Regions from separate parts of the Actinomadura sp. NAK00032 genome, predicted to be linked through region 3. Evidence: riboswitches for the same ligand, from Rfam matches in the RefSeq annotation. Region 3 holds a riboswitch; each other region holds the start of a gene.
What was found. Region 3 has a riboswitch for cyclic di-AMP ahead of HUT06_RS14810 (CHAP domain-containing protein). Riboswitches for the same ligand answer to the same signal wherever they lie in the genome.

Region 1: it holds a riboswitch for cyclic di-AMP, as region 3 does, so the genes downstream of both, HUT06_RS09060 (NlpC/P60 family protein) here and HUT06_RS14810 (CHAP domain-containing protein) in region 3, are expected to answer to the same signal.
Region 2: it holds a riboswitch for cyclic di-AMP, as region 3 does, so the genes downstream of both, HUT06_RS17805 (CHAP domain-containing protein) here and HUT06_RS14810 (CHAP domain-containing protein) in region 3, are expected to answer to the same signal.
Region 4: it holds a riboswitch for cyclic di-AMP, as region 3 does, so the genes downstream of both, HUT06_RS36150 (C40 family peptidase) here and HUT06_RS14810 (CHAP domain-containing protein) in region 3, are expected to answer to the same signal.

Annotation. Positions count from the first base shown of each region.
Region 1 covers NZ_CP054932.1:1,939,299-1,944,381, reverse strand. Annotated here, with positions in the region: gene typA (translational GTPase TypA) at 1-1,500, opposite strand, end outside; cyclic di-AMP (ydaO/yuaA leader) riboswitch at 1,693-1,836, shown strand; gene HUT06_RS09060 (NlpC/P60 family protein) at 1,844-2,869, shown strand; gene HUT06_RS09055 ((deoxy)nucleoside triphosphate pyrophosphohydrolase) at 3,302-3,673, opposite strand; gene HUT06_RS09050 (Mut7-C ubiquitin/RNAse domain-containing protein) at 3,694-4,443, opposite strand; gene HUT06_RS09045 (MarR family winged helix-turn-helix transcriptional regulator) at 4,470-5,083, shown strand, end outside.
Region 2 covers NZ_CP054932.1:3,809,983-3,815,065, forward strand. Annotated here, with positions in the region: gene HUT06_RS17800 (PP2C family protein-serine/threonine phosphatase) at 1-961, shown strand, start outside; cyclic di-AMP (ydaO/yuaA leader) riboswitch at 1,416-1,573, shown strand; gene HUT06_RS17805 (CHAP domain-containing protein) at 1,584-2,336, shown strand; gene HUT06_RS17810 (CDP-glycerol glycerophosphotransferase family protein) at 2,580-5,083, shown strand, end outside.
Region 3 covers NZ_CP054932.1:3,151,318-3,156,400, forward strand. Annotated here, with positions in the region: gene HUT06_RS14800 (M48 family metallopeptidase) at 1-72, opposite strand, end outside; gene HUT06_RS14805 (hypothetical protein) at 150-1,469, opposite strand; gene HUT06_RS14810 (CHAP domain-containing protein) at 1,509-2,354, opposite strand; cyclic di-AMP (ydaO/yuaA leader) riboswitch at 2,363-2,505, opposite strand; cyclic di-AMP (ydaO/yuaA leader) riboswitch at 2,651-2,850, opposite strand; gene HUT06_RS14815 (C40 family peptidase) at 3,357-4,418, opposite strand; gene HUT06_RS14820 (NYN domain-containing protein) at 4,608-5,083, opposite strand, start outside.
Region 4 covers NZ_CP054932.1:7,872,230-7,877,312, forward strand. Annotated here, with positions in the region: gene HUT06_RS36130 (glycoside hydrolase family 16 protein) at 1-326, shown strand, start outside; gene HUT06_RS36135 (hypothetical protein) at 423-959, opposite strand; gene HUT06_RS36140 (hypothetical protein) at 1,315-1,635, shown strand; gene HUT06_RS36145 (metalloregulator ArsR/SmtB family transcription factor) at 1,711-2,499, opposite strand; cyclic di-AMP (ydaO/yuaA leader) riboswitch at 2,867-3,009, shown strand; gene HUT06_RS36150 (C40 family peptidase) at 3,018-3,755, shown strand; gene HUT06_RS45715 (SAM-dependent methyltransferase) at 3,742-4,071, opposite strand; partial or broken gene HUT06_RS45720 (SAM-dependent methyltransferase) at 4,154-4,549, opposite strand; gene hpnH (adenosyl-hopene transferase HpnH) at 4,624-5,083, opposite strand, start outside.

The DNA.
Region 1 (5,083 bases), 1.2 Mb from region 3:
GTCGGCGACCAGCGACCCCGACGGGCGGGTGCGCAGCTCGCCGAACCAGGGCTCGTAGTCCTCGAAGACGTGGTGCGCCATGCCGGTGCCGCGCGTCTCGGTCATGAACTCGGTGCGGAACCCGATCAGGCCGCGGGCCGGGACGAGGAACTCCATCCGGACCCAGCCGGTGCCGTGGTTGGTCATCTGCTCCATGCGGCCCTTGCGGACCGCCATCAGCTGCGTGACCGCGCCGAGGTGCTCCTCGGGGATGTCGACGGTGAGCCGCTCGACCGGCTCGTGCCGCTTGCCGTCGATGTCGCGGGTGACGACCTGCGGCTTGCCGACGGTCAGCTCGTAGCCCTCGCGGCGCATGTTCTCGACGAGGATCGCGAGGGCCAGCTCGCCGCGGCCCTGCACCTCCCACGCGTCCGGCCGCTCGGTCGGCAGCACCTTGATCGACACGTTGCCGACCAGCTCGCGGTCGATCCGGTCCTTGACCATCCGCGCGGTGACCTTGGTGCCCTTCTCGCGGCCCGCCATCGGCCCGGTGTTGGTGCCGATCGTCATCGAGATCGCCGGCTCGTCCACGGTGATCAGCGGCAGCGGGCGCGGGTCGTCCGGGTCGGCGATGGTGTCGCCGATCATGATCTCCGGGATGCCGGCGATCGCGATGATGTCGCCCGGCCCGGCCTCGTCGGCGGGCTTGCGGGTGAGCGCGTCCGTCATCAGCAGCTCGGTGATCTTCACCCGCTCGATGCTGCCGTCGTGCCGGCACCAGGCGACCGGCTGGCCCTTCTTGATCGTCCCGGCGTACATCCGGCACAGCGCGATCCGGCCGAGGTAGCTGGAGGCGTCCAGGTTCGTCACGTGCGCCTGCAGCGGGGCGTCCGGGTCGTAGGACGGCGCCGGGATCGTCTCGGTGATGACCTTGAACAGCGGCTCCAGGTCGGCGCTGTCGGGCATGGCGCCGTCGGCGGGCTTGTCGAGCGAGGCCCGCCCCGCCCGGCCCGACGCGTACACGATCGGGAAGTCGATCTGGTCCTCGTCGGCGTCGAGGTCCATGAACAGTTCGTAGGTCTCGTCCACGACCTCGTCGATGCGGGCGTCGGGACGGTCGGTCTTGTTCACCACCAGGATGACCGGGAGCCGCGCGGCCAGCGCCTTGCGCAGCACGAACCGGGTCTGCGGGAGGGGGCCCTCGCTGGCGTCCACCAGCAGGACGACGCCGTCCACCATGGACAGCCCGCGCTCGACCTCGCCGCCGAAGTCGGCGTGGCCCGGGGTGTCGATGATGTTGATCGTCAGCCCGTTGTGCTTGACCGCGGTGTTCTTCGCGAGAATCGTGATGCCCTTCTCGCGCTCCAGGTCGTTGGAGTCCATGACCCGGTCGTCGACGTCCTGGTTCTCGCGGAAGGCCCCGGACTGCCAGAGCATGGCGTCGACCAGCGTCGTCTTTCCGTGGTCGACGTGGGCGACGATCGCGACGTTCCGGAGGTCGTCGCGCGTGGAGATGGGCATGCGGGTTACCTTGCGTGAGGTTTCAGGAGAGTCGCCGCAGAAACACGGCAGCACTCCATTCTACGCTCCGCGACCCCTCCCGCATTCCCGAGCGGGCCGCCCCGGGCCGCGCGCCCGCCCGATTGGCCAACTTTGCCGATCCTTTGTAATCTTCCCGAGATCCGGTCGTCCGGAGTCCCACCCCCCGGGGCTGCGACCGGAACGCCGAATCTCCCGCCCGGCGGGAGAACCGGGGACCCAACACCCCCGGGGTGAATCGGCGCGCGACACGCGCCGTAGGGCGACTCCTGGCCCGAACCCGTCAGCTAACCCGGTAGGCGTGCGTGGAGAGGAGAGCACCGGCTTGGCACCGGACCCCCACCGGCGGCGGCGCGTCGCGCCCACCGCCACCGCGGCAGCCCTGCTCCTGGCCGGCCTCGGCGCCACCGCGCCCGTCGCCGCGCCCGTCGCCGCGCACGCCGCACCGCTCGGCCTCGCCGCCGCGGCGAACCCGAGCCCCACTCCGACGACGGAGAAGGGCCTGCGCAAGAGCCTCAACGCGCTGAACGAAGAGGCCGAGATCCTCACCGAGAAGTACAACAAGACCCGCGTCGACCTGAAGGCCGCGCAGAAGGCCGAGCAGGCCGCCGCCAAGACCGCGCAGACCCTGCGGGCCCAGGCCGCGCCCGCCCGCGAGCGCCTCGGCCGGATGGCCGCCGCCAACTACATCGCCGGCTCCCCCGACGCGCTGTTCGGCGCGAACGGCTCCCCCGACGGGCTGTCAGACAGCGCCTACCTCGTCCAGAACCAGGCGCACGCCGTCCAGGCCCTGCAGAAGCAGATCGACCGGGCCGAGGCCGCCGAGCGCGACGCGAAGGCCAAGACCGCCCAGGTCAAGAAGGCCTGGGAGGACGCCAAGAAGGCGCGCTCCGAGGCGAAGGCCAAGGTCACCGAGGTGATGAAGCGCCTCGACAAGCTGTCCACCACGCGCGCCAGCGACCCCCGCACCGGCCTCACCGCGACCATCAAGGGCTCCGACCTGCCCGCCAAGATGGCCCGCAAGGCCTACGGCAAGCTCGGCTCCCCCTACGTGTGGGCCGCCGCCGGACCGAGCAGCTTCGACTGCTCCGGCCTCGTCGTCTGGGCCTACGCCCAGGTGGGCAAGCCCGGCCTGCCGCACTACACCGGCGACCTCTACCAGCTCGGCACCAAGGTCCCCCGGACCCAGCTGCGCTCCGGCGACCTGGTCTACTTCGGCGGCAACCTCCACCACATGGGCATCTACCTCAGCGGCGGCAAGTACCTGCACGCCCCGCAGACCGGCGATGTGGTGAAGATCTCCAAGCTGTCGGACCGCTCCGACTACGCCGGCGCCAACCGCATCTCCTGACCCCCCTCCCGGGCCGCGCGACGCGGCCCCCTCAGTCGTCGGGGGCTTCCTGCGGCGCGGTAGGAAGCCCCCGGCGGGTTTATTGTTTTGCCCTCGGCGGTCGGCGCTGGCGCGCCTTCCTTCCACGGGCAAAACGGCGATCGCTGCATCGCTCCGGCTCGCCTTGCGGCTCGCTTCGCGATCAGGTTCTCGCTTCGCTTGAACCTGGCTTCGCACGCGATCGCAACGTGGCGGTCGCCGCAACCTTGGGTTACGGACGTGTGCCTTGTGGTCCGCGCGTGGTGCGGGAGTGGCTGATGTCGTTGGGGCAGGTTCCCCGGTTCGTCTTCGCTCGCCTTGCGGGTCGCGGCACGATCGGCTTCTCGCTTCGCTTTGAAGCCGGCTTCGCCTGGCCACTCCAGATCGGTTGGGGCGGGGTCGGCGGAGTGGGGCCTAGATGAGGTGGGCGTGGGCTATGGCGTCTATTACCGGGCGGTCGCCTGGGAGCCAGTCGACGTCGTAGAGCTCTTGGGGGGACAGCCAGCGCAGGGCCAGGTGTTCCAGGGGCCGGGGGGTGCCTTCGATGATCTCGGCCGTCCAGACGCGCAGGACGGCCTTGTCACTGAGGCGCCAGTCGGTGCCGATGCGGCGGTCCAGCCGGACCTTGATCGCCAGTTCCTCCGCGCACTCGCGGACCAGGGCGTCCTCGTCGGACTCCCCCGGGTCGACCTTGCCGCCCGGCAGCTCCCAGCCGCCCGCCATGTGCGGCGGCTCGGCCCGCTGCGCGGTCAGCAGCCGGCCGTCCGCGATGATCGCCGCGCCCACCACCACGAGGTCGATCGCGATCAGCTCCTCTCCGTCGCGGCGGCCTCGACCAGCCGCCTCGATTCCCGGACGATCTCCTCGAGGTGGTCGCCGTGCGCGCCGCGCCAGTAGACCTGCTCGCAGTCCGCGCAGCGGCCGTAGACGTCGTAGCTGCGGCGCGTCCCCGCCTCCAGGCCCTCCTCGACCTCGGTCTTGTCGACCGGGACCAGCTCGCCGTTGCAGGCGGTGCAGCGCGTCCAGGGGTGCAGGACGGGCGCGAAGCGGTCGAGGAGGTCGCGGAGCTGGTCGTCCGGCCGGGCGCCGCGGACGTAGGCGCCGAACCACAGCGCGCGGCGGCGCAGCAGGCCCCGGTCCTGGGTGAGCAGGACGCGGCGTTCGGCGTTGGCCTGGACGACCAGCGCCGGGTCGTCCATGTCGTTGTGGTAAGCGGTGTCGAGGCCGAGGAGGCGCATCCGGCGCGCGAGCGTGCCGAGGTGCACGTCCAGCAGGAAGCGCGGGGCGTCCTGGCCCGGTTCGAGCGGGACGGGCTGGGGGCGCGGTACCGCCGCCACCCGCACCTCGTCGCCGGGCTCCGGACGGGCGGACGGCTCGGCCGGTTCGCCGTTGACGGTGATCGGCCCGGCCTCGGGCAGCGGCACGCCGAGCGACTCGATGAGGTGCCCCAGCGTGGACGTCCCGTCGCAGGGCACCCGGGTCGCGGTCCGCCGGCGGGCGGCGGGCAGGAACAGGAGTAGTTCGTCGGCGACGCGGATCGTTGTCTCGGGCTCCACGCCGATCAGCATGCCACGCGAGCCCGGTGATCTTCCTCGGATTATCGGCCGAGGCGCGCGGCGGACTCCGCCAGGGCCGCCGGCAGGGACGGGACGTCCTGCCCCTGGAGCACCCCGCCGCGCTTGAGCACGCGGCCGCCGACGAGGACGGTGTCGACGTTGCGGATGTCCGCCGACAGGACGACCGCGGCGATGGGGTCGCGGGCCGCCGCGACGCCGAGCGTGTCGGTGTGCAGGAGCAGGATGTCGGCCCGCTTGCCGGGGGTCAGCGAGCCGCGTCGGCGTGGCCGGGGCCGACCTGGATGCTCGACCAGTGTCGTGAGGCCCGGGGCGACGTCGACGTCGCGGCCGCGACGTGGCGGCGGGACGGGCTGGCCGAGCCGCTCGTCGCGATGCTGGAGGTCAGCAAGCGCGCCGGACGCGTCGCCATGCTCGTCCAGCAGGCCATGCGGCCCGCGCTCGCCGGCCTCGGCCTCACCGACGCCGAGTTCGAGGTGCTGACCGTGCTGCGCCGGGAGGGCGCGCTGACCCGGTCGGCGTTCCTCACCTCCGGCGGCACCGGCAACGTCCTGCAGCGCCTGCAGAAGGCCGGCCACATCGCGCGCGAGGCCAACGCCGGGGACTCCCGCAGCCGGTTCGT
Region 2 (5,083 bases), 660 kb from region 3:
CCTCCCGCTGATGGAGGAGGCCGTCCAGACGATGTTCTCCCGCAAGGAGCCGGTGGAGGCCGAGCACCGGGTGATCGCGCCGGACGGGACGCCGCGGCACCTGTGGCTGTTCGCCGAGCCGGTGCTGGGCGACTCCGGGCTGCCGGTCTCGATCAACATCGTCTCGCAGGACATCACCCGGCGGCGCGGGGTGGAGCGGGCGCTGGCCGAGACGCGGCGGCAGATGCTCAAGCAGCAGGCGCGGACGGCGCAGGAGCGGCGGGTCGCGGTGACGCTGCGCCGCGCGATCCTGCCGGACGAGGACGAGATCGAGGAGCTGCCGGGCCTGTCGGTGGCGCTGCGCAGCCTGGCGGCGGAGAGCACCGCCCGCATCGGCGGGGACTGGTTCGCGACGCGGGTGCTGCCGGACGGGCGGGCCGTGTTCGCGATCGGCGACGCGGCCGGGCACGGGCTGCCGGCGGCGGCCGCGATGGCGCGCACGCGGAACGGGCTGCTGGGCCTCGCGTGCACGGGCGAGCCGGCGGGGCGGCTGGTGGGCTGGCTGAACGAGCTGGTCGGCAACATGGACCCGCCGGCGACGGGCACCGCGATCGTCGGGCATTTCGACCCGGCCCGCCGGGTGCTGGAGTGGACGTGCGCGGGCCATCCGCCGCCGATCCTGGTCCGGGACGGGTGGGCGGCGCCGCTGGAGGTCGTCCGCGACCCGATGCTCGGCGCGATGCCCGGCTGGCAGTACACGACGATCACCACCGAGCTCGACCCCGGGGACATGCTGTTCCTCTACACCGACGGCCTGGTGGAGCGCAGGGACGCCGACCTGGACGAGCGCATCGAGCGCCTCACCGGCATCCTGCGGGACGGCTCGACCCGCCCCGACCGGGTGCTGGACGAGGTCCTGGCGCGGATGGAGCACGACCGGGCGGCGGACGACACCACGCTGTTCGCGCTGCGGGTCGAGTGACGAAGCGCACCCGGATCCCGGGGTGGGCGGGGCCTGTGAGCTAGACCGCAGGAGGACGCCCCAGGGGCCCTGTGAAGGGCGGCCCCGGGGCAGGCGGCCGCCGGGGCTCCCCGGGTTTCTTTACCTTTTGGTCATCGCCGGTAAGGCCCATGGGCAAAGGGCTGAGGGCCAGTTCGGGAAAGATCGGGAAGATGCCGCGCCCTGACGGTGTTGAAGGATCCTTGGAAGGGCTTTGAGCAGGCAAGACAGAGTTTTGTGCCTGGTTTGCTTTTCCGCAGAAGGTTGGTACCTTCTATCCGGAATCCCGCAGCGCACCCCATGCGTTGCCGCCGGTCGTCCGTTCTCTGGACGGCCGAGGATCGCGGAGCGGAATCCGCACGCGATGCGCGCCAGACGATGCGCGCCCCTCAGAGATCAGTCACTGAGATACATCCGATAAGTCTGCGCCGCAGAGTGCGGTGCGAGGCCGAGTCCGTCCCGGTCGACAGCGACCGGACGGAGCCGGGGACCCAATGTTCCAGGGGTGAATCGGCGCGACCCAGAGCCGCGCCGTAGGGCTGCTTCCATGCCCGAATCCGTCAGCTAACCCGGTAGGCGTCATGGAAGATAGGAGATTCCCTGCATGACCGGTCGTTTCGATCGACTTTCGCTCAACCGCTTCTCCCCCGAGGACAAGGCCGTCGGTGTCGCCGTGGGCGCCGTGCTCACCGGAGCCGTCGGGCTCGCCGTCCTCAACCCCCTCGCCGGCGGCAGCGCCGCGGCCGAGACCCCGGCCCAGGCGAAGGCGGCCGCGGTGGCCGAGCAGGGCACCGCGTCGAAGCAGTCCGCGGGCATGACCCAGGCCGAGGCCCGCGAGGCCGGCTGGGGCGTCGCGCCGCGCCCGGTCAAGGCCTCCGAGGTGATCGACCTCGCCAAGAAGCAGGTCGGCATCAGCGAGGGCAAGGGCGGCCAGACCAAGTTCCACGAGTGGTACACCTCGACCCCGCACGCCAAGGCCACCGCCCAGCGCGACGGCGGCTTCTCGGTCAAGGCCTACAACGGCGCCCAGTGGTGCGACATGTTCGTGTCCTGGGTCGGGGCCCACACCGGCGTGAAGAACATGGGCTGGGACGCCTACACCGTCCAGCACGCCACCTGGTTCAAGAAGACCGACCGCTGGGGCGACAAGCCCAAGCCGGGCGCCGTGGTGTTCTTCGACTGGAAGGACGGCTCGAACGGCAGCATCGGCGACATCGACCATGTCGGCCTCGTCGTGAAGGACAACGGCAACGGCAAGATCAGCACGGTCGAGGGCAACAGCGACAACGAGGTGCAGAAGAAGGTCCGCGACAAGTCCGAGGTCGTCGGCTACGGCTACCCCGACTACGCGTCCTGACGCGCCTCCCAGAGCGTACGGATCGAAGGCGCCCGGCTCCGGCCGGGCGCCTTCGGGCGTTCCTTGAGGGTGTGTCCTAAGTCTCCGTTGTAGGCGGGTAATGGGAAGCAATGACAGCCTTTGACGCCCCCTGGGCCTCACTGGGGCGTTCCTGGATAGGAATCCCTGGCAACGTCCGACCGGCCTCCGGCTCCCGGCGGCCGGGCCGGTGCGAGCGGGAACCGGTGAGGGGAGGCCGAGCGGGTGCGCCCGGATGTCAGCGTGGTGGTGATCGCCTACAACGACGCCCGGCGGCTCCCCCATGCGGTCGCCTCGACGCTGGAGCAGTCCCTGGGCGGCGTCGAGACCGTGATCGTCGACGACGCCAGCACCGACGGCACCGGGGAGGTCGCCGAGCGGCTCGCCGCGGCGCGGCCGGGCCGGGTCCGGGCGGTGCACCTGCCGGTCAACTCCGGCGGCTGCGGCCGGCCCCGCAACGCCGGCGTGGACGCCTCGTCCGGCCGGTACGTGATGTTCCTCGACAGCGACGACCTGCTGGACCGGCACGCCTGCCTCAACCTGCTCGCCATCGCCGAGGACACCGGCGCCGACCTGGTCTCCGGGCTGTGCGAGCGGGTCTTCCTGGACCTGCCTGAAGGCGCGAAGGGGCGCGTCCGCCCCTGGTACCCGTGGCTGTACGAACGCAGCGCCGTGTACGGCTCGCTGCGCGAGAACCCCGACCTCCTCTACGACACCCTCTCCACCAACAAGGCGTACCGGCGCGGCTTCCTGGAGGAGCACGGCCTGCGGTTCGTCGAGCGGCTGCACTACGAGGACCTGCTGTTCACCGCCGAGGCCTACCTGGCGGCGGAGCGGACCGCGGTGATCCCGCACCGCGTCTACCGCTGGCTCGTCCGGCGGCGGACGGGCGCGCCGTCGATCTCCAACCGGCGGGCGGACCCGGCCAACTTCGCCGACCGGCTGGAGATCCACCGGCGCATCGACATGCTGTTCGCGCTGCGCGGCGCGCACGATCTCGGGCGCGCCAAGGACGTGAAGTTCGTCAACCACGACCTGCTGCTCTACCTGCGGGAACTGCGCGGGCGCGACCCCGCCCACCGGGACCGGTTCCTGGAGCTGGCGGCCGGCTACCTGGCCGAGCTCGACCCGCGCGTGTTCGAGCTGGCCAACCCGCTGTCCGCGATCGCCGCGTACCTGGTCCGCGAGGGCGACCACGCGGGGGCGCTGGCCGCCGCCGAGTACCGGCCACCGCGGCGGCCCGTGCTCCGCGCCCGGCTGGTGGAGCGGGACGGGCGGGTCTTCTGGGGCGAGGGCGGGCCGCGCGGGCGGCTCGGCCGCCGGATCCTGGACGTCACCGGCCTCGGCTTCCACGTCCGGCCGCTGCGGGAGCTGTGCCCGGCCGGGACCGTGACGCGGCTGGAGGTGCGCGGCGGCCGCGCCCTGATCGCCGGGCACGTGCCGAACCCGCTGCGCCGGATCCCGCCGGCCGCCGAGCTCGCCGGGACGCTGGAGTTGCGCGACCGGCGCCGCGGGTCCCGCCGGGCGCGGATCCGCGCCGCCGTCCGGCACGAGGGCGACCGCCTGGCCTGGCGGGCGGAGTTCGACCCGGCCGCCGGGATCAGGCCGATCGGGTTCGCCGACCCCGTCTGGGACGCGTGGCTCCGCGTCCGGGCGGACGGCGAGGACATGGTCTGCCGCCTCGGCGAGGGCCCCGGATCGCCGCCGCTGGAGGGCGTCGCGCTGCCCGTCCGGCCCCGGCTGACGCGGCTTGCCGGAGACAGCCTCCGGTCGCGCCTCACCGGCCGCGGGGACCTGGCGTTCACGCTGGAGACGGCGAACCCGTGGGCGCGGCTCGCGAGGGCCGCCGCGCTGCGCGGCGCCCGCTCGGCGGCGGGGCGGCTCGCCTGGCGCCGCGTCCGGGCGGCGCGGCGGGCGGCGGCCCGGCGGCTCACCGCGCGCCGGACCAAGGTCGCCGTGTTCAACCGGGTGCTCAGCCGGCTGCCCGTCCGGACCGGCCAGGTGGTCTTCGAGAGCCATCTAGGACGCCACTACTCCGACAACCCCAAATACCTCTACCGGGAGCTGCGCAGGACGGGGCGGCCGATCACGGCGGTGTGGGCGTACGCGTCCTCCCCGAAGGGGTTCCCCAAGGACGCCGTGCTCGTCCGCCGGGGCTCGTGGAGGTACTTTCTGGCGCTGGCACGCGCCCAGTTCTGGGTGGACAACCAGGGCTTCCCCGAGGGCCTGCGCAAACGCCGTGAGACCACCTATATCCAGACCTGGCACGGCTCGGCCGTCAAGCCGATGGGTCTCGACCAGCCGCGCCTGAAGCGGGCCTCCGCCGCCGAGAGGGCCCGGCTGCGGCGCATGGTGGAGCGCTACGACTGCTTCCTGGTGCGCTCCGGGCACGACGTCGAGACCCTGTGCGCCGGGCTCGGGGTGCGCTCGGAGCTGCTCCCCGCCGGGTACCCCCGCAACGACCCCCTGGTCAACGGGGTGGACGGCGATCCGGAGCTGGCCGCCGAGGTCGCCGCGCTCCGCGAATCCCTCGGCCTGGACGACGGCCGCCGCGCCGTCCTGTACGCGCCGACCTTCGCCACCGGGCCGGACGGGCGCCCGGGCGGGCTGCTGGAGCCCCCCATCGACCCCGAGATATTCGCGCGGGAGCTGGGGGAGGAGTACGTCCTGCTCGTCCGGCCCCACTACCTGTGCCGCGCCAACGTCCCGCCCGGCGCCCGCGCGGTCAT
Region 3 (5,083 bases):
CCGAGCCCCCCGCATCCCGGCCCCGGCCGAGTCCCGCTCAACGCGGCTCCCCGCCACCTCAACGGCCCCCACGCCCCCCGCCTCGCTTCGCTCACTCGTGTCTTCTGTGGGGGGTCGACCCCCCACGCCCCCCGCTTCGCTTCGCTCACTCATGCGAGCTCCTTCTTCACGTAATCGCGCCACAGGGCGGTGAAGCGGTCCCGGGTGAGGCCGAGCACGTCGCGCAGCGCGGCGGCCTCCGGGACGCGCCCGGCGGCCCGGTAGAGCCGGACGAGCGTCGCCTCACCGTACCGGTCGGCGACCATCCGGCAGGCGAGCCAGGACTCCTGGTAGGCCTGGGAGAGCCGCGGGGAGCCGCCCGCGAAGGCGGCCGGCGCCGGGAGGGCGGCGGGCAGCCGCCCGGCGGCGACCTCGCGGCGCAGCTCGCCGGCCGCCGACCGGACGCCGATCTTGACGCGCCGGTAGCCGACGTAGTCGGCGAAGCCCTCGATCAGCCACAGCGGGGTCCGCCGGTCCCGGGCGCCGCCGGTGGCGACATGGGTCAACTCGTGCGTGAGGACGACGTCGCGCCCGAGGCCGTTGAGGCGGCCGAAGGTGCCGGGGGAGACGATGACGCGGTCCTCGCCGCGGCCGGTGCCGCCCGCCGGCGCGACCGTGGCGAGCGCGGCGATCTCGCCGAGGCTCTGCCCGGGGCCCGCGAGCGCGGACGCCAGGCCCGCGTCGGCGGGGACCAGTGCGACGACCCGCTGCGCCCAGCCGCGGCCGACGACGCCGGTGACGACCGGTACGGCGGCGTCCAGGCGGGCGGCGATGCCGTCGAGGCCCGTCGTGTCGCCGATGACGAGGCTGCTGCGGCCCTTGACCACGGTGAGGGGCCCGCCGTCCCAGATGTCGGCGTCGTCGGTGAGGCCGTGGGACGTCCCGTCCCCGGCGATCGTCCAGGTGCCGGAGCCCGGGGCCATCGCGAGGTAGCGGGTGCGGGCGACGTGGCCCTTGTCGAAGCCCCGCAGCCGGTAGCGCACCTCCACGCGGAGGACGGCGCCGTCCTCGGCCGCGGCCTGGACGTTGACGGCGCGCTCCTCCCAGCCTTCGAGGGGCAGCCGGCGGAGGTTGTCGTACATGCGGGACTGGGCGTCCTGGAACGTCCTGGGCGCCTCCCCGACGGTGGCGAGGAAGGCGAAGCGGTCGCCGGTCCGCACGGCCCGGGCGCGGTTGGCGAGGACGGTCCCGGCGGCGTCGAGGCTGAAGGGCCCGGCCGCGCGCGACCCGCCGCCGCGGGCCGCGCGGGCCGCCGGTGCCGCGCCGGCGCCGGCCCGCGCGCCGAGGAGGGCGCCGCCGCCCGCGAGCAGCGCGGCGGTCCCGCCCGCGCCGAGGACCAGGGCCCTGCGCCGCGTGACGGGACCGCCGCGCCGCGAGGCGTCCCGCTCGGGGGCGTCCCGCTCCGGGTCGTGGTCCCGAGCGTCCTCCATGCGCGCGATCCTATGCAGCCCGCGCCGCCGGGGAGGCCGTCACGACTTGTAGTCGGGGTATCCGTAGCCGACGATGTCACTGGCCGAGCGCACCTTGACCTGGACGGCGTTGCCGGTGTTGCCCTCGACGGTCTGGACGGTGCCCTCGCCGGCCTTCTTGATCACCATGCCGACGTGCCGGATGTCGGTGACCTTCTTGCCGCCGTCCCAGGCGAAGAAGACGATCGCGCCCGGCCTGGGCTCGGTGCCCCAGCGGCCGTGCTCCTGGAACCAGCGGGCGTGGGCGACCGTCCAGGCGTCGCTGCCGATCTGGTCGGTGAAGCCGATCTGCTCGCCGACCCAGGAGACGAACATGTCGCACCAGTTCGCGTCGCTGTAGCCGCCGAGGGAGCCGCCGTCGCGGGCGAGGGTCTGCTGCGCGCGGGACGTGCTCATGTACCACTGCTGGAACTTGGTCTCGCCGCCGCCGTCCTCCTTGACGCCGACCTGGGACCGGGCGAGTTCGATGGCCTGCGCGGCGGTGGGACGCGAGGCCGAGGCCCGCTTCCCGGCGGCGGCCGGCTCCGGCTCGGCCTTCGCGCTCTTGCCGGGGGACGGCGCGGACGGCTTCGGCGTCGTGGCCGCCTTGCTCCGCCCGCGCTTGGAGGCGTCCTTGGACGAGTTTCCGGACGAGCCCTTGTCCGCCTTCTTGGCGACGGCGGCGTCGGCCGCCGTGGTCGCCGCGGGGGCGGAGCCGAACGGCAGGACGGACGCCTGGGCGGTCACCGCGGCGGTGCCGAGTACGGCGGCGCCGACGAGGACGCCGCCGGTCGTCCGCCACGGGAGGGAAAGAGGGCTCGCCTTGCGGTGCTTGCCCGGGATCTTCTTGCGATGTGCGCCTGGCACGGGGGGTCTCCTCGACTTCCATGCCGCCTACCGGGTTAGCTGACGGGTTCGGGCGTGGAAGCCGCCCTACGGCCGCCCTTGGGCAGGCCGATTCACCCCGATGTGAAGGGACTGGATGGGTCCCCGGCTCCGCGTCCGGCGCGCTGGCGCGGCCGCGGACTCGGCGGTGGCGTGCCCGTTGCGGGCACGCCGGTTCGGATGGGGAGCGCTCGGCGGGCGGGGCCCGCGGAGCGCAGGGGGTCCGGGCGTGGCCGCATGATGGGCGGCCACGCCCAGGCAACGCTGCGGAATCTCTCCTTCGCTCTTCCAGACGCCTACCGGGTTAGCTGACGGGTTCGGGCGAGGAAGCTGGCCCTACGGCGGGCTCCACCGGAACGGGGCCGGGAGAGACGCACCGATTCACCCCGGGTGCCGGAATGCCCGTCCGGGAGGACTCCCGGACTCCGGCGATGTGGTTCCCCGGTTCCGCGCTGCGCGGATTCGGCGCTGCCGCTGCGCTCCTGGGGGCGAGATGGGGCCCGGCGCGGGACCTGTCTCCCGCGTGCGAACGAGCGGCGCCTGATGTTGTGCACGGACGTCGGGCCCGTTGCCGGGGGACGTCCGGGGAGGCTGGCCCCGAGGGACCGCCGTGGCCGCGCTCTCAGCGCCATGCCGCTGCGGGCGTGCGCACGGTGGGCCGGGCCGGCCGCGGTCCGCGTGCGGACCGCTGCGGCACCCCGCGGGTGCCGCGGGGACGGCGCGTGGGCCGTGCCGTCCCGAGGGGGGAGCGGCGCGTGGCTCGCGCCGCCGTCGCGCGGCTGACTGACGCGCCGCGCGGGGCCGCGGCGCCTGGTGGGCGTCGCGTGGCCACGGCGCCTGGAGGGCGCCGATGGGTGAGGACAAGGTACCAAAGCCCCAAGAGAAGGCAAACCCCCCCAAAATTAACAACGGACCAGGTCAAGCCTGGTCCGTTGTCGGGGGGAGCCGTTCCGCGGCCCCTCGGCGGGGGCGCGGAGGGACGCCTCAGGGGCGTCCGGCGCCGTAGTAGTTGTTCAGGTAGTAGCCCGAGGTGATGCTGACGATCTCAACGTTCTTGCCGGTGCGCGGGGCGTGGATCATCTTGCCGTTGCCCACGTACATGCCGACGTGGCCGAGGCTGCTGAAGAAGACCAGGTCGCCCGGCTGCAGGTTGCTCTTGGCCACCCGCTTGGTGGCGGCGTACTGGGAGTTGGTGGTGCGGGTGATGCCGACGCCCGCCGCGGCCCACGCCTTCATGGTCAGGCCGGAGCAGTCGTAGGAGCCCGGGCCCTCGGCGCCGTACTGGTACGGCTTGCCGAGCTGGGCGTAGGCGAAGTCCAGCGCCGCGCGCGGGGCGCCGCTCGCCGGGCCGTTGTAGGTGCCGCCGGTCGCCCCGCCGCCGGAGGACGACGAACCGCCGGAGGACGACGAACCGCCGCCGAGCCGCCGGACCAGCGCCTTCTGCTTCTCGACCTTCTTGTCGAGCTCGGCCCTCTTCTTCTTGATCTCCGCCTGCTTCTGCTTCATCTCGTCGTAGGCGGCCTTGGCCTGCGACTGCTCGCGGCGCAGGCGCTGCGCGGTGGCGAGGAACTGGGTGAGCTGGGAGCTGCGCTCGTGCGACAGGTGGGAGAAGACGGCCGCCTGGTCGAGGATCGACTGCGGGTCCTTGCTGCCCACGAAGCCCGTCACGTCCGTGGAGTCGCCGTTCTTGTAGGCGGCGGCCGCCATCTGGGCGATCTTGGAGCGCTGCTGCTCGAAGGTGGCCTGCTCCTCCTTGCTCGCCTTGTTCGCCGTTTCGTACTTCTTCTTCGCGACCTTGAGCTTCTCGCGGTTCTGGTTGTACTTCTCGACTTCCTGGTCGAACTGCTCGGTGAGCTTCTCGAGCTTCTTCTGCGCCTGGGCCTTGGTCGGCCTGGGGTCGGCGTGCGCCACCACCGGGGGGGAGACCAGGGCGGCGGTCACGGTCAGGCAGGCGGCGGCCGCCAGGCGGCGGGAGGCGCCTCTGCTCGCGGGGCCGCCCCTCCGGTCACGCTCGCGTGCCGGTGCCCCGATGAGATCTTTGGCCACGGTCGGTTTCGCCCCTCTCGTCCACGACGTCAGCGGACGACATTAGCGATGGGCAACAACCGTCACAACCGATTCGTCACTCTTTGATGGAGATCGACAGGCAACGTCCACTTTCCGTGGCGACAAGATCACGGATTGCGACCCGTCCCTTATCGCGGCCTTAAACCGTCCTTAACCGGCGGCGCCCGGTCAGGACCGGCCGAGCCGGCGCAGCAGCAGCGTCGACGGGCACGGCCGCGCGTCGGCGCGCCGGGCCGCGTCGGCGACCTCCCGGTCCGAGGACACCACCACCACGGGACGGCCCGGCGGCTCGGCCTGCACCAGCTCGCCGATCAGCTCGTCCGCGGTCTGCCCCGGGGCGCTGAACTTCACCCGGACGCCGCGCGGCGCCGCGATCGCCACCGGCGCGTCCAGCTCCGCGCCGTCGAACACGCAGGTCACCTCGGCGCGGGTCTGCGCGGCCAGCCCGCCGAGCCCGGACACCAGCCGGCTGCGCTGGTCCGACAGCGGCAGCTCCCCGTAGCCGGTCTTCGTGACGTTGTAGCCGTCCACGATCAGGTGCACCTGCGGCAGGGCCAGCAGCCGGTCGAGCAGCTGCGGGTCGCCGTCGGACAGGGCCCGGCCCGGCAGCGCGCGGTGCGCGAGACGGTCCGGCTCCAGCCCGC
Region 4 (5,083 bases), 4.7 Mb from region 3:
ACTTCTTCCTGCACTTCGACCAGCGGAAGGGGGCGGAGCAGAAGGGCCGCGAGGGCAACTCGGGCCGCCTGGACGGCCGGGCCGACGTCGACCTCACCACGTGGCACACGTTCGCGCTCGAGTGGACCCCCAAGGAAATCAACGGGTATGTGGACGGGCGCCGCCACTTCCACACCACCAGGCAGGACGTGCAGCCCCCGCGCGCGATGGGCCAGGCGATCCAGCTCGACTGGATGCCCGAGCTGAAGAAGCTGACCGCGCGCGGCATCGACACCGGCCGCGACGCGACCCTCGAGATCGACTGGATCCGCATGTACGGCGCCTGATCCCGGCGCCCTCGGGGCGACGGGACGCGGCGAAGGCCGCCGGCCGGGCACGGCCTTCCGGCCACGGGGTCTCCGGAAGGCCGGCCCGCCGGTGCGTCAGCGGACGATCTGCCACATCCCCTCGCCGTTGCGGCGCAGGACGAACTCGGGCTGGAGCGCCGACTCCGCCAGGTGGCCGTCCGTCCAGCGCAGCCCGGAGAAGGGCAGCACCGCCTCGTCGCGCTCGGTGATCTTGCCGCCGGTGGCCAGGACCCGGCGCAGCGCGAGCCGTTCCCGGGGCCGCAGCAGATGGGGGGTGTCCTTCACCCCTTTGCGGCAGTCGCCTCTCAGCGCGGGGCCGTTCACGAAGTCGCCGTCCTCGACCACGTACCGGCACACGGACGTGTCGCCCGCCGCCTGCCCCCGCAGGAACGCCTGCAGCGCGGCGCGGGCGCCGCGGATGCCGGGCTCGGCGCCGGGATCGGTGTCGGGCGGCTCGGTCGTCTCCGCCGGGCTCGGCGGCACGGGCCGCGTCGCGGCCGGGGCGGCGCCGACCTCGCCGTCGTCGTCCGCACCGCCGCCGCAGGCCGCGGCGCCCAGCATCGCGGTCGCGATGAGAAGAAGGCCGCGGACGGCCGCTTTCCGATGTGTCATCGAATGCTCCCTGAACCCGGGATCCGCCGGGTGATCATACTCTGACATATCGCAATTAGGCCATGGCGTCCAGAATGGTCTGCTGATCATCTGCGATGACCGCGCCGCACATCGTGAGCCGCCGTACCGGGGCCCAACGAGCAGAAGTGCGGACTTACTCCCCGGCGCTTTCCGTCCACCGGTTTCAGCCCCGCCCCCGGTTTCGGTCCACCCGTTTTCCGCCCCGCCCTGACTTCCGTCCCCGCCCTGACTTCCGTCCCCGCCCGGTTTCCGTCCCCCCGGCTTCCGTCCCTGGTCGGTCCCCTGGTGATCGAGTAGCTCGGCCCCGGCCCCATCGGCCGCTTAGGATGCGAGCATGTCGACTGCTGATCACTCCGGTTCGGGCCGGGTCGTGTCCTGGGTGGTGGTCGGCATGACCTCCTGGTGGCTCGCCTTCCCGCTGGCTCTCGGAGTCGGGTTCGCGCTGGTCGACGGAGCCTCGGGCAACGTCGTCGGGAGGTCGGCCGCCGTGGCGCTGTTCTGGGCCGGGTTGGGGGGCGCCGCGCTCGCGCCGGTCGCCGGTCTCGTCGCGGCGGCGGTCGGACGACGGCGCAAGGCGGGCGCCTACTTCGCCGCGATGGCCGCGGTGACCCTCTGTTGCGTCCTGTTCATTCTCTACGCGCTCTCCCAGGCATAGGACGCCCTGCCCGACGGCAAAGGCCCGCGACCCGATTCGCCCGGTCGCGGGCCCTCTCCCATGCGGCGCGTCCCGCTACGCGGGCAGGGGGGCGCCGGTCTCCAGCAGCGACTTCAGGCTCGCCGCGATCGCGGGCCAGCCCTGGCCGATCATGCCGCGCAGGGCGCCTCCGGCGTCGAGGCCGTCGTGGACGACGGTGAGCTTCACCATCTCGCCGAGCGGCTCGATCTCGAAGGTCACCCTGGAGCGGGACTCGGCCTGCAGCTCGGCCAGCACGTCCTCGCCCACTCCGGCGCCCTCCGCCCATTCCGGGGTGAAGGTGTGCCAGGTGTAGGACAGCCGGCGGCCGGGCTCGCACTCCAGGACGACCTGCTCGGGGTCGCCGGTGCGCCGGCCGCCCTCCTCCCAGGTCATCTCCGAGCCCGGTTTCCAGTCGGTCTCGAAGCCGACGCCCCAGTAGCGGCGCGTGAAGGCCGGGTCGGTCAGGGCCTCCCAGAGCCGTTCGGGCGTGGACTTGATGTAGGTCGTGTACACGAAAGCGTCGTTGCCGTCCATCGGCTGCTGCTCCAATGCCGTTCTGAGATCGGTGAGCGCGTTGGCGCGCTCCTGGTCGTAGCGCCTGATCCAGCGCTCGGCGATGGCGTTGATCGGCGCGGCGTTGAGGTAGTGGAGCTTCTCCCGGCCGCGCCGCGCCGCCACCACCAGCTGGGCGGCCTCCAGCACGGACAGGTGCTTGCTGACCGCCTGCCGGCTGGTGCCGAGGCCCGAGCACAGCTCGCGCAGGCTCTGCCCGTTGCGCTCGTTCAGCCGGTCCAGCAGCTTGCGCCGGGTGGGATCGGCCAGCGCCCGGAAGACCTCGTCCATGCTCGGCGACTCCTCGTTCCCGGTCGACTCGGCACCAGGATAGGCAACCATCTGGTTGCACTTCAAGGGCTGCGCTCGACCTGTCGAGGACAGCGTCCCGCGGCGGCCGCCCCGGACGCGCGCATTGCCTTGCCGCAACCGCCTTCGGGGCGCTGAGCTGGGAGTTTGATTTTGCTGGAGTTTGCCTTCGCTTGGTGATACGAGTAGCTTGGCCCCCGCCAAGGCGCTCACCAGGCGTTCTTGTCCCACCTGGCACCGAGCCGGTGGGGGCGGCGCGCCCCACGCGTCGTCCGGCGGCACCTCCCATGCACGCCGCCCGCGCCCTTGAACGGGCCCTACAACAGCAGCGCCGCTCTCTACATTCTCGTAGCGGCACCCGCCGAGTCCGCCGCAGCGCGGAGCCGGGGACCCACCCTCGCACTGGGGTGAATCGGCCTGTCCGCAGGCCGTAGGGCGACTTCCACGCCCGAACCCGTCAGCTAACCCGGTAGGCGGCCAATGGAAGCAAGGAGTCCCCCTTGACAGGCAAGCACAGCACGGGCAATCACAACGCGGGCGATCACGGCCCGGGAAACAACAGCACGGGAAAGCACAGCACGGGCAGGAACAAGAAGAAGTCGGGGCTTTTCGGGCTGAGCCCGCGCGCCAACGGCGCGATCCTCGGCCTGGCCGCGATCGGCGTGGCCGCCACGACCCTCCAGGCGACGGCCGGTTCGTCCGAGTCGGGCACGTCCGTCGCCTCCGTCCAGAGCATCCCCAAGCAGCGCGCCGCCGACCCGGAGCCGGGCAAGGACCCGGAGAAGGGCTCCGCGACGTCCGCCAAGACGGACACCACCGACGAGCGGTCGAAGGTCATCGCGCGGGCCAAGACCTGGAACCCGCACAGCGGCGACCGCGTGCCCTACAGCCAGACCGACTACCACAAGGGCTACCGCACCGACTGCTCCGGCTTCGTGGCGATGACCCTCGGGCTGGCGAAGCCGGGGCCGAACACCGTCGGCCTGACGTCCTCGCGCTTCACCGAGCGCATCAAGATGTCGGAGCTCAAGAAGGGCGACCTCGTGATGGACGCCGAGGGCACCAACACGACGCGCCATGTCGTCATCTTCGAGAAGTGGGCCAACAAGGCCCACACGTCCTACTGGGCGTTCGAGCAGCGCGGCCGGTACGGCACCGACTACCGGACGCGCGACTACGGGCTCGACTCGGGCAGCGAGTACAAGGCCTACCGGCCGAAGAAGCTCAGCGACGCTTGATGGCGACGCCGGCCATCCCGAGCTGCTCCCCTGGAGCGAGGTGGTCCGGGTCGACCGGGCCTTCGGGACGCCACAGGGCCGTGTAGGTCACGCCGGGTTCGACCAGTTCGAAGTCACCGAACTGGGCCTCGATCTCGGCGGGCGTGCGCGCCCAGCCCTCTTCCAGGTTCTCTCGTGTGATGCGGGCCAGCTCCTGTTGCTGGGGCAGGCCCGTGTCCACGAGGGACGTCATGAACAGGTGGCTGCCCGGAGCCAGGACGTCGCGGTAGGCGGCGACGACGCCGTCCACTACGTCCGGCGACAGGTAGTGCAGCATCCCGACCATCATGACGGACGGCCGGGCGGGAGAAGTCGATGAAGCCGTCGACGGCGGGGTCCGACAGGACGGCCGCCGGGTCGCGGACGTCGCCGACCATCACCCGCGTGACGTCGTCGTTCGCCAGGATCGCCCGCCCGTGGACGGAGACCAGCGGGTCGATGTCGACGTAGACGACGCGGGCGTCCGGGTTCTCGCGCTGGGCGACCTCGTGGGTGTTCTCGAGCGTGGGCAGTCCGCTGCCGAGGTCGAGGAACTGGTCCATGCCGACCTCTCCGGCCAGGTAGCGGACGCCCCGGACGAGCACCTTGCGGTTCTCGACCGCGGATTCGCGCAGGCCGGGGATCAGCGCGGCCGTCTGGTCGGCCAGCGCGCGGTCGGCGGCGAAGTTGTCCTTGCCACCGAGGAGCGCGTCGTACGCGCGCGCGATGGTGGGCTTGTCGAAGTCCAGCTCGGCCGGAGGCCACTCGTCCGCCATGGCCGCAATGGTAGATCGTTACGCCCGGAGAGTTGGGGCCAATCCCCACTCTCCGGGCGTTTCACTCAGGTCGGTCAGGTGTCGCGCATCGCCCTGATCGACTCCTTCAGCGAACCGACCGTCGCCATCACCGCCGTCGGCTCGTAGCCGCAGTGGGCCATGCAGTTCGCGCAGCGCGGGTCGCGTCCCCGGCCGTAGGAGTCCCAGTCGGTCTCGTCCAGCAGCTCCTTGTAGCTCTGCGCGTAGCCGTCCGACATCAGGTAGCAGGGGCGCTGCCACCCGAACAGCGAGTAGGACGGGATCGCCCAGGCCGTGCACGGGAAGTCGACCTTGCCCTCCAGGAAGTCCAGGAACAGCGGCGAGTGGTTGAGCCGCCAGCGCTTGCGGTTGCCGTCCGCGAACGCCTTGCGGAACAGCTCGCGGGTCTCCTGGACGCCCAGGAAGTGCTCCTGGTCGGGCGCCTTGTCGTAGGCGTACCCCGGCGAGATCATCATCTCGTCGACCTTGAGGTCGTCGTTGAGGTAGTTCATCACC